DNA from 3 places in the Streptomyces sp. NPDC053673 genome. Region 2 is predicted to be linked to each of the others. Evidence: riboswitches for the same ligand, from Rfam matches in the RefSeq annotation. Region 2 holds a riboswitch; each other region holds the start of a gene.

Region 1 (5,218 bases), on a different contig from region 2:
AGCCGCGCGGCGGCTGGATGACGACGAGGAGATTGCCGCGGCGCAGGGCGGCCAGCACGATGTCGCCCTCGGGATTGCGGGAGCGGTCCAGGAACATCTCGCCGGGCGCCGGGCCCCAGTGCTCCTCGACGTGCTCGCGCAGTTCCTGCGGCAGGGTCGCGTACCAGCGCTTGTAGTCGGCGGCCGGGATACGGACCGGATTGCGGGCGAGCTGCTCCTCGGTGAGCCAGTCCTGGTCGTGGCCGCCCGCCTCGATGAGCGCGTAGATCAGCTCGTCGCCGTCGCCGGACGCGAGGCCGGGGATCTCCTCCGTACCGAAGTCGTAGCCCTCCGCCCGGAGCCGGCGCAGCAGCGAGACCGCGGAGGCGGGGGTGTCGAGGCCGACGGCGTTGCCGATGCGGGAGTGCTTCGTCGGGTACGCGGACAGGACGAGGGCGAGCCGCTTCTCGGCGTTCGGGATGTGGCGCAGACGGGCGTGGCGTACGGCGATCCCGGCGACGCGGGCGGCGCGCTCGGGGTCGGGGACATAGGCCGGGAGGCCGTCCTCGTCGATCTCCTTGAAGGAGAACGGGACGGTGATGAGGCGGCCGTCGAACTCCGGGACCGCGACCTGGCTGGCGGCGTCCAACGGGGACAGGCCCTCGTCGTTCTCCTCCCAGCTGCTGCGCGACCCGGTCAGGCACAGCGCCTGCAGGACGGGCACGTCGAGCGCGGCGAGCGCGCCCGCGTCCCAGGACTCGTCGTCACCGCCGGCCTGTGCCTCGGCGGGCCTGGTGCCGCCGGCGGCGAGGACGGTCGTGACGATGGCGTCGGCGCCGCGGAGCTGTTCGAGGAGCTCCGGCTCGGGGGCGCGCAGCGATGCCACGTAGAGGGGGAGGGCCCGGCCGCCCGCGTCCTCGACGGCGTCGCAGAGGGCACCGACGAAGGCGGTGTTCCCGCTCATGTGGTGGGCGCGGTAGTAGAGCACGGCGATGGTGGGGCCGGTGGGGCCGGTGGTGCTCTTCGCCTCACGGTCCAGGTGGCCCCAGGTCGGCGCCGGGGCCGGGGGCTCGAAGCCATGACCGGTGAGCAGGACCGTGTCCGACAGGAAACGGGCGAGCTGCTCCAGATTGTCCGGACCGCCGTGCGCGAGGTAGGCGTGCGCCTCGGCGGCGATCCCGACCGGGACGGTGGAGGCCTCCATCAGCTGGGCGTCGGGGGCCTGTTCGCCGGTGAGGACGACCACGGGCCGGTCCTGGGCCAGCAGCTGGTCCAGACCCTCCTGCCAGGCGCGGATACCGCCGAGGAGCCGTACGACGACGAGGTCGGTGCCGTCGAGGAGCGCCGGCAGCTCGTCGAGCGGGAGCCGGGAGGGATTGGCCAAGCGGTACGCCACCGGGCCGTCGTTGCCGTCGGCCGCGCGGGCGCTGAGCAGGTCGGTGTCAGAAGTCGACAGCAGCAGGATCGTCGCGTGCGTCATCGCGTGCGCAGGCCTTCCTCGGGGTGTCCGCGCCCCGGGTGGTCGTAGGACGGCGGGAGTTCCTGACTCGCCGGGTCCCGAGGGCCCGGCTCACAGTGGCGGGACCGCGCCGGATTCTCACCGGGCTTCCTCCCCAGGGCCCTGGGACCCCTTGCCTTTCTGCATAGTAGAGGCTGGCCCTTGCCGACAGGGCGGCCACCTGGAATGACGTAGGTATGCTCGCCGCCATGCCGCCCACACCGCCAACACCCCCGGACCGGGACGAACCCCGCATTCGGGACCGGGGAGACGCATGCCCGGGCGCGCTGCGGCTGCACGCGGCGGACGACGGGCAGCTGGCCCGACTCCGGTTGCCCGCAGGCGTCTTGACGCCTCGTCAGGTCGAAGCCCTGGCCGATGCTGCGGAGCGGCTCGGTGACGGGGCGCTGAGCATCACCTCCCGTGGGAACGCGGAACTGCGCGGCCTCGGCGAGGGGTGCGGGGCGCAGCTCGCGGGAGTGCTCCGGGAGGCCGGACTGTTGCCCTCGGACACGCACGAGCGGGTACGCAACGTGCTGGCCTCACCGCTCGCCGGACTCGACGGACTCGGTTACGGCGACGTCCAGTTGTGGGCGCGCGAACTGGACGTGCTGCTGTGCGCGAGCGACGGGGCGGCCGGGCTGTCCGGGCGGTTCCTGTTCGCCCTGGACGACGGGCGCGGGGACGTGGCGGGCCTCGGTGCGGATGTGACCTTGCTCGCAGAGACGGGCGGCTCGGCGCTCGTACGCGTCGGGGACCAGGCGTTTCGCATCCGCGCTGCCGATGCCCCGCGCGCGGCCCTCGCCGCCGCGGAAGCCTTCCTCGCGGCGGCGGTCGCGGCGGGCACGGGGGCGTGGCGGGTGCGGGAGCTGCCCGGTGGGCAGGACATTGCCGTGGGGGCGCATCTGGAACGGGCGGGCGTCGCCGCGGAAGCTTTCCCCGCTCCGCCCCTTCCCGGCTGTGTCGATGTGCGGCTCCGCCACGTGGGGAGCAAGCCCCCGGACCCCCGTACGGCCTTCGGCCGTGAGGCGGAACCCGTGCCCGGGGTCGTAGAAGGGCCCGGCGGCTGGGCCCTCTCCGTCGCCGCCCCGCTCGGACGGCTCACCGTCGCGCAGGTCCGCGCGCTGCTCCCCGCGCCCGCGGACGAGGTACGGCTCACGCCGTGGCGCGGAGTCGTCGTGCCCGGGTTCGCCGACCGCGCGGCGGCCGAGGCGCGGCTCGCGCAGCTCGGCGAGGCCGGGCTGATCACCGGCGCCGACTCCCCCTGGTACGGCGTCGGCGCCTGCACCGGCCGGCCCGGATGCGCCAAGTCGCTGGCCGACGTGCGGACCGACGCGGCACCCGGCCGGGGCGGCCTGCCCGTGTACTGGTCCGGCTGCGAGCGGCGGTGCGGACATCCGCACGGGGAGTACGTGGACGTCCTGGCCACGGCGGACGGCACGTACCGGGTGACCGTGCTCGGCGCCGGCGTACCGGTCGGCGGGCCGACCGACGTACCGACAGACCGGGGGCTGGCCGACGCTGTCGCGGTGGCACGGGCCACGCCCCTCCCGACGACCGTCCCGACGACCGCCACGAAGACCGTCACGAGATGAGCGAGAGCACAGTGTTCGACTACGAGAAGGACGGCGCGGAGATCTACCGCCAGTCCTTTGCCACGATCCGCGCCGAGGCCGATCTCGCCGCGCTGCCCGCCGACGTCAGCCAGGTCGCCGTGCGGATGATCCACGCCTGCGGCATGACCGACCTCGTCCGCGATCTCGCCTACTCGCCCGGCGTGGTGGCCCGCGCACGCGCGGCCCTACGTGCCGGCGCACCCATCCTCTGCGACGCCCAGATGGTCGCCAGCGGTGTCACCCGCAAGCGGCTGCCCGCGGACAACGACGTGATATGCACGCTCTCCGACCCGTCCGTGCCCGCGCTCGCCGCCGAACTCGGTACGACGCGCAGCGCGGCCGCGCTGGAGCTGTGGCGCGACCGTCTCGACGGCGCGGTCGTCGCCGTGGGTAACGCGCCCACCGCGCTCTTCCGGCTCCTGGAGATGATCGAGGAGGGCGCGCCCCGCCCGGCCGCCGTCATCGGCGTGCCGGTCGGATTCATCGGCGCGGCCGAGTCCAAGGACGCGCTCGCCGTGCACGGTTCGGGCCTGGAGCACCTGGTGGTGCGCGGGCGGCGCGGCGGCAGCGCCATGGCCGCGGCAGCGATCAACGCGATAGCGAGTGAGGCGGAGTGAGCGACGTGACCGGGAAGCTCTACGGCGTCGGGCTGGGGCCCGGCGATCCGTCGTTGATGACCCTGCGCGCGGTGGAGGTCATCGCCGAGGCGGACGTCGTGGCGTACCACAGCGCCAGGCACGGCCGTTCCATCGCGCGCTCGATCGTGGCGAAGCACCTGCGCTCCGACCACATCGAAGAGCGGCTGATGTACCCGGTCACGGTCGAGACCACCGATCACCCCGGCGGCTACCGCGGCGCGCTCAACGACTTCTACGAGGAGGCCGCGGAGCGGCTCGCGGCGCATCTCGACGCGGGGCGGACCGTGGCCGTGCTCGCGGAGGGCGACCCGCTCTTCTACGGCTCGTACCAGCACATGCACAAGCGGCTGGCCCACCGGTACCCGACCGAGGTGATCCCCGGGGTCACGTCGGTCAGCGCGGCCGCGGCCCGGCTCGGACAGCCGCTCGTGGAGGCCGAGGAGGTGCTGACGATCATCCCGGGCACGCTGCCCGAGGAGGAGCTGACGGCCCGTCTCGCCTCGACCGACTCCGCGGTGGTGATGAAGCTGGGGCGGACCTTCCCGGCGGTGCGCCGGGCGCTGGAGCGCGCGGGGCGGCTGGACGACGCGCGGTACGTGGAGCGGGCGACGATGCCGGGCGAGCGTACGGAGCCGCTGGCCGAGGTGGATCCGGAGTCCGTGCCGTACTTCTCGGTGGCGGTGCTGCCGAGCCGTGTCGACGAGGTGCGGCCAAAGACGCGTCCGCAGGGCGAGGTCGTCGTGGTGGGCACCGGCCCGGCGGGTCCGCTGTGGCTGACGCCCGAGACGCGAGGGGCGCTCGCCTCCGCCGACGACCTGGTCGGCTACACGACGTACCTGGACCGGGTGCCGGTACGGCCCGGCCAGCGGCGGCACGGCTCCGACAACAAGGTGGAGTCGGAGCGCGCCGAGTTCGCGCTGGACCTCGCGCGGCGCGGGCGGCGGGTGGCGGTGGTCTCGGGCGGCGACCCGGGGGTCTTCGCGATGGCCACGGCGGTGCTGGAGGCCGCCTCCCAGGAGCCGTACGCGGACGTTCCCGTACGCGTCCTGCCGGGCGTCACAGCGGCGAACGCCGCGGCGGCGCGCGCGGGCGCCCCGCTCGGCCACGACTACGCGACGATCTCCCTCTCCGACCGGCTCAAGCCGTGGGAGGTCATCGCGGAGCGCCTGCGGGCCGCGGCCGCCGCGGATCTCGTACTGGCCCTGTACAACCCCGGCTCGCGCAGCCGCACCTGGCAGGTCGCCAAGGCCCGCGAACTGCTTCTGGAGCACCGCGCCCCCGACACCCCCGTCGTCGTCGCGCGTGACGTGGGCGGCCCGGAGGAGAGCGTACGGATCGTGCGCCTCGGCGAACTGGACCCGGCGGTGGTCGACATGAGGACGCTGCTGCTGGTCGGCTCCTCGCAGACCAGGACGGTCAGGAGGGGGTCGGGCGCCGGGGCCGGCGAGGAGATCGTCTGGACCCCGCGCACGTACCCCGGTTAGGGA
Region 2 (5,218 bases):
AAGACGGCTTCCCCCGGAAGAAGGCCGCCGCCGGCACGGCCGCCTCGTCGAACGGCAGCGGCCGCGCTCCTGGCGCGACTCGACGAGCGCGACCCGGAGCGCGAACCGGGTCGCGCCCCGGAGCGGGCCCCGGCACCGATGCCGGCGGGCAGGCCGGCATGACGGACACCGTCGCGGGCTTCGTGGCCCTCCCCGCCGACACCCCGAGGGCCCTGGCGGCCCGGGTCCTCGTCGAGGTCCGGGACGTCTCGCCGGCCGACGCTCCTTCCACGGTGGTCGGGGCACAGGTCCAGACGGACGTCGAGCTGACTCCGGGGGGCCGCGTGCCCTTCGCCGTCAGGGTGCCGGACCTCGATCCCGGCGCCTCCTACGGACTGCGGGTCCACATCGACCTCTCCGGCACCGGAGCTCTGTCCCAGGGGGACCTGATCAGCACTCAGGCGACCCCCGTTCCGCCGGAGTCGGCCGATGAACTGATCGCTCCCGTCACCGTCGTATGACCGTGCCGCAGCCGCCCGGACACGGTCCGTATCCGTCCCCACGAGTTGTCCCGGCCGCGTTGACCGGAACAGCGCAAAAAGCGTTTCATTGCAGGTGAAGGGCCGATTTCACGCTTCCGAAGGAGGCGGCCCGCCATGACCACCCACCCAAGCATCGAGCAGCACCCCGACCTGGCCGAGATGCGCGCACGTTTCGAACGGGCGACCGCGACGCCTCGCGCGCAGGCGATAGAGACGCTGGCCCTCCTCACGGGCCTGTACCTGGCGGCTTCTCCGTGGATCGCCGGGTTCAACGGCCTCACCACGCTGGCCGTGTGCAACCTGATCACCGGTGTCGCCTATGCCCTGTGCATGGGCGGGTTCGGCTCGGCCTACGAGCGGACCCACTCCCAGGCCTGGTGCGCCATAGCCATCGGAGCCTGGACGATCATCTCCCCCTGGGTCGTCGCCGGTAACGTCGCGACGGCCCGCAGCATCGTCAGCAACGTCATCGTCGGCGTCGTGGCGCTGCTGCTCGGTCTGGCCATGGCGGCCGTGGCCGAGCGCCGCGTCGGCGGCCTCCGCCGCACTCGGGCCTCCGCGCGCGGCGGCCCGGACATCGGTCCCATGCGCTGAGCGCGCGTCCCGCCTCAGGGAAGGCTCCGGCCCCGGCAAGTGCCGACCGGGTCGGGGCCTTCCCGCACGACTGCCGGTTGTTCCGCTCAGCCGTCCCCGAACTCGCCGCACGGCCGCCGCAGTCGGCAGCCGCGTACGGGGCTGTCCCACCAGCCGGACAGTGGCCGACGGTTCCCGTGGGCGACCACGGTGCGTGAGCTATGTTGAACCCAAGTGGGATGCGAAGGAGGCACACCGTGCCATCAGATCAGCAGGCGCGCGCGCAGGCGTCTGCGATCACGCCGGGAAGGCAGTCTCCCGATGCGGAGCCGACGCCTGTGGAGAGGGTCCGTGCTCTGTTCGGCGGGCATCGGCTGTCTCCCGGGCAGCGGCGGATCGCGCAGTACATCATCGACCACCTCACCGAGGCCGCCTTCTTGTCGATCACGGATCTCGCGGACCGGGTGGGGGTGAGCCAGCCGTCGGTGACGCGGTTCGCGTCGTCGGTGGGGTTCAGCGGATTCCCGGCGCTGCGGGAGGCGCTGCAGCCCATCGCGCTGAGCGCGGTCGCCGGGTCGGTGGACACGGGGGAGGACCGCCGCAACGAACTGCAGGCGGCCGTCGACGCCGAGATCGGCAGTCTGGAGGGCCTGCGCCGTGTGTTCGCCGACACGGGCAAGGTGCTCGACGTCGGCCGGGAGCTCGCCCGGTCGGTCCCGCTGACGGTTCTCGGCCTGCGGATCTCCTCGTCGCTCGCGGAGTACTTCGCGTACGGGGCGAGGCGGATCCATCCGGACGTGCGTCTGGTCTCGCGCGGGGGGAGCGTGGCCTACGACGCGCTGCTGCAGTCCCGGGAGGCGGGCGGCACGTGGGTGCTGGCGTTCGCGATGCCGCGGCACGCCAAGGAGACGCTGGCGGCGATGCGGGCCGCACGCAGTGCGGGCCTGCGCACCGCACTGATCACGGACCTGACGATGGGGCCACTGGTCGACGAGGCCGATGTCGCGTTCACGGCCGCCACCGGATCACGTCTGGTCTTCGACTCGTACGCGGCGCCGGGGGTGCTGTCGGCGGCCATCCTCCAGGCCATGGCCGATGCCGATCCCGAGCGTACGCAGATGCGTCTCGAGCAGTACGAGCAGGCCGCTGAGCAGCACGATTTCTTCCTGGAGGACTGACGCCGGCGGGGCCGGGCGGCGGTCTTGCGGAAGGGACTTTCACACCCAGAGGTGCATGAATTTTTTCATGCCCTTGCTTACTTGGCAGTAAATATATTTACTTCAGGTGGCACTGCGGACGACACTCCTCCTCGTCGGCCCCACGGTGTTCTGTTAGGGCAGCCTCTCCCCTTGGCTGCCCCCCGGCGGCCCCGGTCAACCCCTGGGCCGGGGCCGCCGGCAAGACGGCCGGTCTGCTGCATGCAGGCCACCCGCACCCGCGCATCACCTTCCGGAATGTGAACAGTGATGTCCGCGCACCCACGTACCCCCTACGCTGACCGTGCAGCTGGTACGCCCTGTCAGCCGGACAGGAGCGTCGTAAGAGGGAACCCGGTGGGAATCCGGGACTGCCCCGCAGCGGTGAGCGGGAACGACCGCCGTCATACGCACTGGGCCCGGCCGGGTCTGGGAAGCGACGGCCAGTAGATGTCCGCCGGGAAACCGGCAGACGTGCCCGCGAGTCCGAAGACCTGCCCGTTGCCCGCCCGCGACGTACGCGTGCGGAGATCCCGGTGACCTCGAGGGCGGGTCGGCGCACACACCAGGCGGAACGGGCAACACCCGGCCGCCCGGTCGCCGTTCCTTCGCGCCCTCGACCCGTCCCGGGGTCGTATCGGAGACACGCTCGCGAAGGAGAGTTCCGTGACCAGCAAGTCCGCAGCCACGGGAGCACGGGCCACCGTGTACGGCTACCCCCGGCAGGGCCGGAACCGGGAACTGAAGAAGGCGATCGAGGGCTACTGGAAGGGCCGCGTCACCGCGGACGCCCTCCGGGACACCGCCGCGGACCTGCGCCGCACCCACTGGCGGCAGCTCGCAGAGGCCGGTGTCCACGAGATGCCGACCGGTGACTTCTCGTACTACGACCACGTCCTGGACACCAGCGTGATGGTCGGCGCGATCCCCGCCCGCCACCGTGCCGCCGTCGAGGCAGACGCCCTGGACGGCTATTTCGCGATGGCACGCGGCACCCAGGACGCGGCGCCGCTGGAGATGACCAAGTGGTTCGACACCAACTACCACTACCTCGTCCCCGAGCTCGGCCCCGGCACCGTGTTCTCCGCCGATCCGGCCAGGCAGGTCGCCGAGTTCAGGGAGGCGCTCGCACTCGGCCACCGCGCCCGCCCCGTGCTCGTCGGCCCGGTCACGTACCTGCTGCTGGCCAAGCCCGCTCCCGGCGTCGACGACGGCTTCGAGCCGCTGACACTGCTGGACCGGCTGCTGCCGGTGTACGCCGAGGTACTCGCCGATCTGCGGGCCGCCGGGGCCGAGTGGGTGCAGCTGGACGAGCCCGCCCTCGTCCAGGACCGCACCCCCGCCGAACTGGACGCCGCCGCCCGCGCCTACCGCGCCCTCGGCGGCCTCAGCGACCGGCCCAGGCTGCTGGTCGCCTCCTACTTCGACCGGCTCGGCGAAGCACTGCCGGTCCTGGCCAAGGCTCCCGTCGACGGTCTCGCCCTCGATTTCACCGGCCCGGCCGCCGCGAACCTCGGCGAACTCGCCGCGGCCGGCGGGCTGCCCGGCAAGCGCCTGGTCGCCGGAGTCGTCGACGGCCGCAACGTATGGATCAACGACCTCTCGGCCTCGCTCGCCACCCTGGGTACCCTGCTCGGTCTCGCCGACCGGGTCGATGTGTCCGCCTCCTGCTCGCTTCTGCATGTGCCGCTGGACAGCACCGTCGAGCACGACATCGATCCACAGATCGCCCGCTGGCTCGCCTTCGCCCGCCAGAAGACCGCCGAGATCGTCACCCTGGCCCGTGGTCTCGCGCAGGGCACGGACACGATCGCGGCGGAGCTGGCCGCGAACCGGGCCGATCTGGCTTCCCGTGCGGGCTCGGCGATCACCCGCGACCCGGCGGTGCGCGCCCGGGCGGCAGCTGTCACCGACGCGGACGGCCGCCGCGCGCAGCCGTATCCGGAGCGGGCCGCCGCCCAGCGCGCCCACCTCGCGCTGCCGCTGCTGCCGACGACCACCATCGGATCGTTCCCCCAGACCGGCGAACTGCGCACCGCCCGTGCCGATCTGCGCGCCGGGCGTATCGACACCGCCGGCTACGAGGAGCGCATCGAGGCCGAGATCCGCGAGGTCATCTCCTTCCAGGAGAAGGCCGGAATCGACGTCCTGGTGCACGGTGAGCCCGAACGCAACGACATGGTGCAGTACTTCGCCGAGCGGCTCACCGGCTACATCGCCACCCGGCACGGCTGGGTCCAGTCGTACGGCACCCGCTGCGTCCGCCCGCCGATCCTCGCCGGCGACATCTCCCGCCCCGAACCGATGACCCTGCGCTGGACCCGCTTCGCGCAGTCACTCACCGACCGACCGGTCAAGGGCATGCTCACCGGCCCGGTCACCATGCTCGCCTGGTCCTTCGTCCGCGACGACCAGCCGCTCGGGGACACCGCACGCCAGGTCGCCCTCGCCCTGCGGGACGAGGTCGACGACCTCGAAGCGGCGGGAACCTCCGTCATCCAGGTCGACGAACCCGCCCTGCGCGAGACGCTGCCGCTGCGCGCCGCGGACCGGGCCCGCTATCTCACATGGGCGACCGAGGCGTTCCGCCTCACCACCAGCGGGGTGCGCCCGGACACCCAGATCCACACCCATATGTGCTACGCCGAGTTCGGTGACATCCTCCAGGCCATCGACGACCTCGACGCCGATGTCATCAGCCTGGAGGCCGCCCGCTCCCATATGCAGGTCGCCGGTGAACTCGCCATCGCCGGCTATCCGCGCGAGGTCGGCCCCGGTGTGTACGACATCCACTCGCCACGCGTCCCTGGCGCCGCCGACGCGGGGGCCCTGCTCCGCAAGGGACTCGAGGCCATCCCGGCGGAGCGGCTGTGGGTCAATCCCGACTGCGGCCTCAAGACCCGCGGCTGGCCGGAGACCCGGGCGTCA
Region 3 (5,218 bases), on a different contig from region 2:
CGTACCAGTCGTTGCCGTACCGATATGCGGACTGGGGGTGACGCTGGTGAAACCGTCCCCTAGATTTCCTGCGCGTTACAGGTGATCACGACGGGACGGGAGCCACACCATGGCCGAGCCGGCACCATCGAACACTTCTCAGCGGAGGATGACTCCGCGATCGATCGCAGTCTGGGTATGCGTCGCCCTGGTGGGCGCGGTCGGCTGGAGCGTGCTCGCTCTCGCGCGCGGTGAGGAAGTCTCCGCGGTCTGGATGCTCGCGGCCGCTCTCGGCTCCTACGCCATCGCCTACCGGTTCTACGCGCGCTTCATCCAGTACCGCGTGCTCAAGGCCGACAAGACCCGCGCCACCCCTGCCGAGCGGCTCGACAACGGTGTCGACTTCCATCCGACCGACCGCCGGGTGCTCTTCGGCCACCACTTCGCGGCGATCGCCGGGGCCGGTCCGCTCGTCGGCCCGATCCTGGCCGCGCAGATGGGCTATCTGCCCGGAACCATATGGATCATCGTCGGTGTGATCTTCGCCGGTGCCGTCCAGGACATGGTCACGCTGTTCTTCTCCACGCGCCGCGACGGCCGCTCGCTCGGTCAGATGGCACGGGACGAGATCGGCCCGTTCGGCGGCGCCGCGGCCCTGATCGCGGTCTTCGCCATCATGATCATCCTCCTGGCCGTGCTGGCCCTGGTGATCGTCAACGCGCTGGCGCACTCGCCATGGGGTGTCTTCTCCATCGGCATGACGATCCCGATCGCGCTCTTCATGGGCTTCTACCTGCGGACACTGCGACCGGGCAAGGTCACCGAGGTCTCGCTCATCGGTGTGTCGCTCCTCCTGCTTGCCATCGTCGCGGGCGGCTGGGTCGCCGAGTCCTCGCTCGCCGACTTCTTCACCCTGGAGCCGAGCACCCTGGTCATCTGGATGGTGGCGTACGGCTTCGTCGCCTCCGTGCTCCCGGTCTGGATGCTGCTGGCGCCGCGCGACTACCTCTCCACCTTCATGAAGATCGGCACCATCGTGCTGCTCGCGCTGGGCGTGGTCGTCGCGATGCCGACACTGAAGATGCCGGCGGTCACCGAGTTCGCGGGCAACGGCCAGGGGCCGGTCTTCGCGGGCTCGCTGTTCCCGTTCGTCTTCATCACCATCGCCTGCGGCGCGCTCTCCGGCTTCCACTCCCTGGTCTCCTCGGGCACCACCCCGAAGATGATCCAGAAGGAGACCCAGATCCGGATGATCGGCTACGGCGCGATGCTGACCGAGTCCTTCGTCGCGGTCATGGCGATGATCTGCGCCTGCATCCTCGACCCCGGTCTCTACTTCGCGGTCAACTCACCCGCCGGTGTCCTCGGCACCACGGTGGACTCCGCCTCCCAGGCGGTCGCCAACCTCGGCTTCACCGTCACCCCCGAGCAGCTGACACAGGCCGCGAAGGACGTCGAGGAAGCGAGCCTGCTCTCGCGCACCGGCGGTGCGCCGACCTTCGCGCTGGGCATGTCGGACATCTTCTCCGCGGTGGTGGGCGGCGCCGGGATGAAGGCCTTCTGGTACCACTTCGCCATCATGTTCGAGGCGCTCTTCATCCTCACCACGGTCGACGCCGGCACCCGGGTGGGGCGCTTCATGCTCCAGGACACACTGGGCAACCTCTACAAGCCGATGAAGCAGGTCAGCTGGAAGCCGGGTGTCTGGTTCGCGAGCGCGGTCGTCGTCGGCGGCTGGGGCTACTTCCTCTGGGTCGGCGTGCACGACCCGCTCGGCGGCATCAACCAGCTCTTCCCGCTCTTCGGCATCGCCAACCAGCTGCTGGCGGCCGTCGCGCTCGCCGTCTGCACCACGCTGCTGGTCAAGTCCGGGCGTCTCAAGTGGGCCTGGGTGACGGCCGTTCCGCTGGCCTGGGACGCCTCGGTCACCCTCACCGCGAGCTGGCAGAAGATCTTCTCCGGCGACCCGAAGGTGGGCTTCTTCGCCCAGCGCGACAAGTACCAGGCGGGCATCGACGCCGACAAGGTGCTGCCGCCGGCGAAGTCGATGGACGACATGCACACCGTCGTCACCAACTCGACCGTCGACGGCTTCCTCGCGGCGCTCTTCGCCATCCTCATCGTGATCGTCCTCGCGGACGCGGCCAGGGTCTGCATCAAGGCGATCCGCAACCCTGCGGGCATCCGTCTCGCCGAGGTCCCGTACGTGGAGTCGAAGCTCGTCGCGCCCGCCGGACTGATCACGACCAAGGAGGAGAAGGCGGAGCTCGCGGCCGTCGGAGCCGCAGGCGCGGACCGCGAGGCTGCGGGAAGCGGCACGGCGTGAGTACCGTGGCAGGTATGACAGCGGTGAGCGGCCTGCGGCGCGCGGTGGACTGGGTCCGCTGGTACGTGCGAGAGGTGTCGGGCGAGTCGGTGTACGACCGCTACGTCGCCCACACCAGATCCCACGACCCGGGCGCGAAGGTGATGTCACGCCGCGAGTTCGAGCGCAGCCGCATGGACGCCAGGGAGGCCGACCCCCGCGAGGGGTTCCGCTGCTGCTGAGCGATGCGCCGACGGGCCGCCGTGTTCCCCTGCGGGAAGCGGCGGCCCGTTGGCGTTCCCGTGATCCACGCTGCGCCGGAGCGCGACCGGGAGCCGGTACCAGGCGTGAGCCCGCCGACGGACGTCCTGGAGCTCCAGGAGCCGCCGCGACACAACATGTGGGGGGTTCCGCAACCAGTCGCCCCCACATGTATGCTCATCTCGCTGTCGCCGCAGGGGAATCCGGTGCGAATCCGGAACTGTCCCGCAACGGTGAATCGGTGCTACCCACGTGCCCACGAGTCCGAGGACCTGCCGACAGCGCGCCCGGACCGTCCGGCCCGGGTGCCGACACGTCCGGGCCTCGCGGAACAGGCCGGTGGACGCGGCGCACCGGCTCTCAGACGTGTGCGCCCGTGCCCCTGCGCCCCGCCGGCCCCCAGCCGAGCGAGGGAGAGCACCCCGTGACCATCGCGCCGCCCGATCCTGCTTCAACGAAGCTCACCGACGGGCCAGGTACCGCGCTGCTGCGGACCCTTACCGACCTCACCGCCGATCTCCCCGACACCGACCCGGGCCGCGTCGCCGCCGCCGCGCTCCGGGGCCGTCATGCGGGCTCGGACGAGGCCGAACTGCGCGAGTTGGCCACCGAAGCGGCCGCCGGCCTGATCTCGGAGGACCCGGCCTACTCACGGCTCGCCGCCCGGCTGCTCACCCTCACCATCGCGGAGGAGGCAGCCTCACAGGGGGCGGCCGCCTTCTCCGGCTCCGTCGCCGTCGGCCACCGCGAGGGCCTGATCGCGGACCGCACAGCCGCGTTCGTGCAGACCCACGCCGGGCGCCTCGACTCGCTCGTCGACCCCGCCGGCGACGACCGCTTCGGCTACTTCGGCCTGCGCACCCTCTACAGCCGCTATCTCCTCCGGCACCCGATCACCCGCAAGGTCATCGAGACGCCGCAGCAGTTCATGCTGCGCGTGGCCGCCGGCCTGGCGGAGGACGACTCGGTCCGGGCCCTCGACGAAGTCGCCGCGCTGTACGGGATGATGAGCCGGCTGGACTACCTGCCGTCCTCCCCCACCCTCTTCAACTCCGGAACGCGCCACCCCCAGATGTCGTCCTGCTATCTGCTGGACTCCCCGCTGGACGAGCTGGACTCCATCTACGACCGCTACCACCAGGTCGCGAGGCTGTCGAAGCACGCGGGCGGCATCGGCCTCTCCTACTCCCGCATCCGCTCCCGCGGTTCGCTGATCCGCGGTACCAACGGCCACTCCAACGGCATCGTGCCGTTCCTGCGGACGCTGGACTCCTCGGTCGCCGCCGTGAACCAGGGCGGCCGCCGCAAGGGCGCGGCCTGCGTCTACCTGGAGACCTGGCACGCGGACATCGAGGAGTTCCTGGAGCTGCGCGACAACACGGGCGAGGAGGCGCGCCGTACGCACAACCTCAACCTGGCGCACTGGATCCCCGACGAGTTCATGCGCCGGGTGAACGCGGACGCCGAGTGGTCGCTGTTCTCACCGGCCGACGTGCCCGAACTGGTCGACCTGTGGGGCGACGACTTCGACGCCGCGTACCGCAAGGCGGAGGCCGCCGGGCTCGCGCGCAGGACGATCCCGGCCCGTGACCTCTACGGCCGCATGATGCGCACCCTCGCCCAGACCGGCAACGGCTGGATGACGTTCAAGGACGCCTCGAACCGGACCGCGAACCAGACCGCCGAGCCCGGCACGGTCGTCCACTCCTCCAACCTCTGCACCGAGATCATCGAGGTCACGAACGACGGCGAGACGGCGGTCTGCAACCTCGGTTCGGTCAACCTCGGCGCCTTCGTCGAAGAGGGAGCCGACGGCCCGGAGATCGCCTGGGAGCGGCTGGACGAGACCGTCCGTACCGCCGTGACCTTCCTCGACCGGGTCGTCGACATCAACTTCTACCCGACCGAGCAGGCCGGCCGCTCCAACGCCAAGTGGCGCCCGGTGGGCCTGGGCGCGATGGGTCTCCAGGACGTCTTCTTCAAGCTGCGGATGCCGTTCGACTCGGCCGAGGCCCGGGCCCTGTCGACGCGGATCGCCGAGCGGATCATGCTGGCGGCGTACGAGGCGTCCTGCGACCTCGCGGAGCGCAGCGGCCCGCTGCCCGCCTGGGAGCAGACCCGCGCGGCGCGCGGTGTGCTGCACCCCGATCACTACGGCGCTGCCGTGGAGCTCAACTGGCCCGAGCGCTGGGCAGCGCTGCGCGCCCGGATCGCCGGGACCGGGATGCGCAACTCGCTCCTCCTCGCCATCGCGCCGACCGCGACCATCGCCTCGATCGCGGGCGTGTACGAGTGCATCGAGCCGCAGGTCTCCAACCTCTTCAAGCGCGAGACCCTGTCCGGCGAGTTCCTGCAGGTCAACTCCTACCTGGTGGACGACCTGAAGAAGCTGGGCGTGTGGGACGCGCAGACCCGTGAGGCGCTGCGCGACTCCAGCGGCTCCGTGCAGGGCCTGAACTGGATCCCGGCGGATGTGCGCGAGCTGTACCGCACGGCGTGGGAGATCCCGCAGCGCGGCCTCATCGACATGGCCGCCGCCCGCACGCCGTTCCTGGACCAGTCGCAGTCGCTGAACCTCTTCATGGAGACGCCGACCATCGGCAAGCTCTCCTCGATGTACGCGTATGCCTGGAAGCAGGGCCTGAAGACGACGTACTACCTGCGCTCCCGCCC

Evidence for each region. Region 2 has a riboswitch for cobalamin ahead of metE (5-methyltetrahydropteroyltriglutamate--homocysteine S-methyltransferase). Riboswitches for the same ligand answer to the same signal wherever they lie in the genome.
Region 1: linked by a shared signal. The riboswitch ahead of cobN (cobaltochelatase subunit CobN) and the one ahead of metE (5-methyltetrahydropteroyltriglutamate--homocysteine S-methyltransferase) in region 2 are both predicted to bind cobalamin.
Region 3: linked by a shared signal. The riboswitch ahead of ACZ6ZQ_RS18050 (ribonucleoside-diphosphate reductase subunit alpha) and the one ahead of metE (5-methyltetrahydropteroyltriglutamate--homocysteine S-methyltransferase) in region 2 are both predicted to bind cobalamin.

Annotation. Positions count from the first base shown of each region.
Region 1 covers NZ_JBVJKN010000058.1:20,693-25,910, forward strand. The annotation lists gene cobN (cobaltochelatase subunit CobN) at 1-1,459, opposite strand, end outside; cobalamin riboswitch at 1,497-1,630, opposite strand; gene ACZ6ZQ_RS37355 (cobalamin biosynthesis protein CobG) at 1,675-3,072, shown strand; gene ACZ6ZQ_RS37360 (precorrin-8X methylmutase) at 3,069-3,710, shown strand; gene ACZ6ZQ_RS37365 (precorrin-2 C(20)-methyltransferase) at 3,716-5,215, shown strand.
Region 2 covers NZ_JBVJKN010000012.1:100,445-105,662, forward strand. The annotation lists gene ACZ6ZQ_RS19125 (hypothetical protein) at 1-162, shown strand, start outside; gene ACZ6ZQ_RS19130 (YbaY family lipoprotein) at 159-500, shown strand; gene ACZ6ZQ_RS19135 (SPW repeat protein) at 636-1,115, shown strand; gene ACZ6ZQ_RS19140 (MurR/RpiR family transcriptional regulator) at 1,352-2,272, shown strand; cobalamin riboswitch at 2,585-2,806, shown strand; gene metE (5-methyltetrahydropteroyltriglutamate--homocysteine S-methyltransferase) at 2,957-5,218, shown strand, end outside.
Region 3 covers NZ_JBVJKN010000011.1:69,461-74,678, reverse strand. The annotation lists gene ACZ6ZQ_RS18060 (carbon starvation CstA family protein) at 110-2,305, shown strand; gene ACZ6ZQ_RS18055 (YbdD/YjiX family protein) at 2,320-2,526, shown strand; cobalamin riboswitch at 2,718-2,839, shown strand; gene ACZ6ZQ_RS18050 (ribonucleoside-diphosphate reductase subunit alpha) at 2,970-5,218, shown strand, end outside.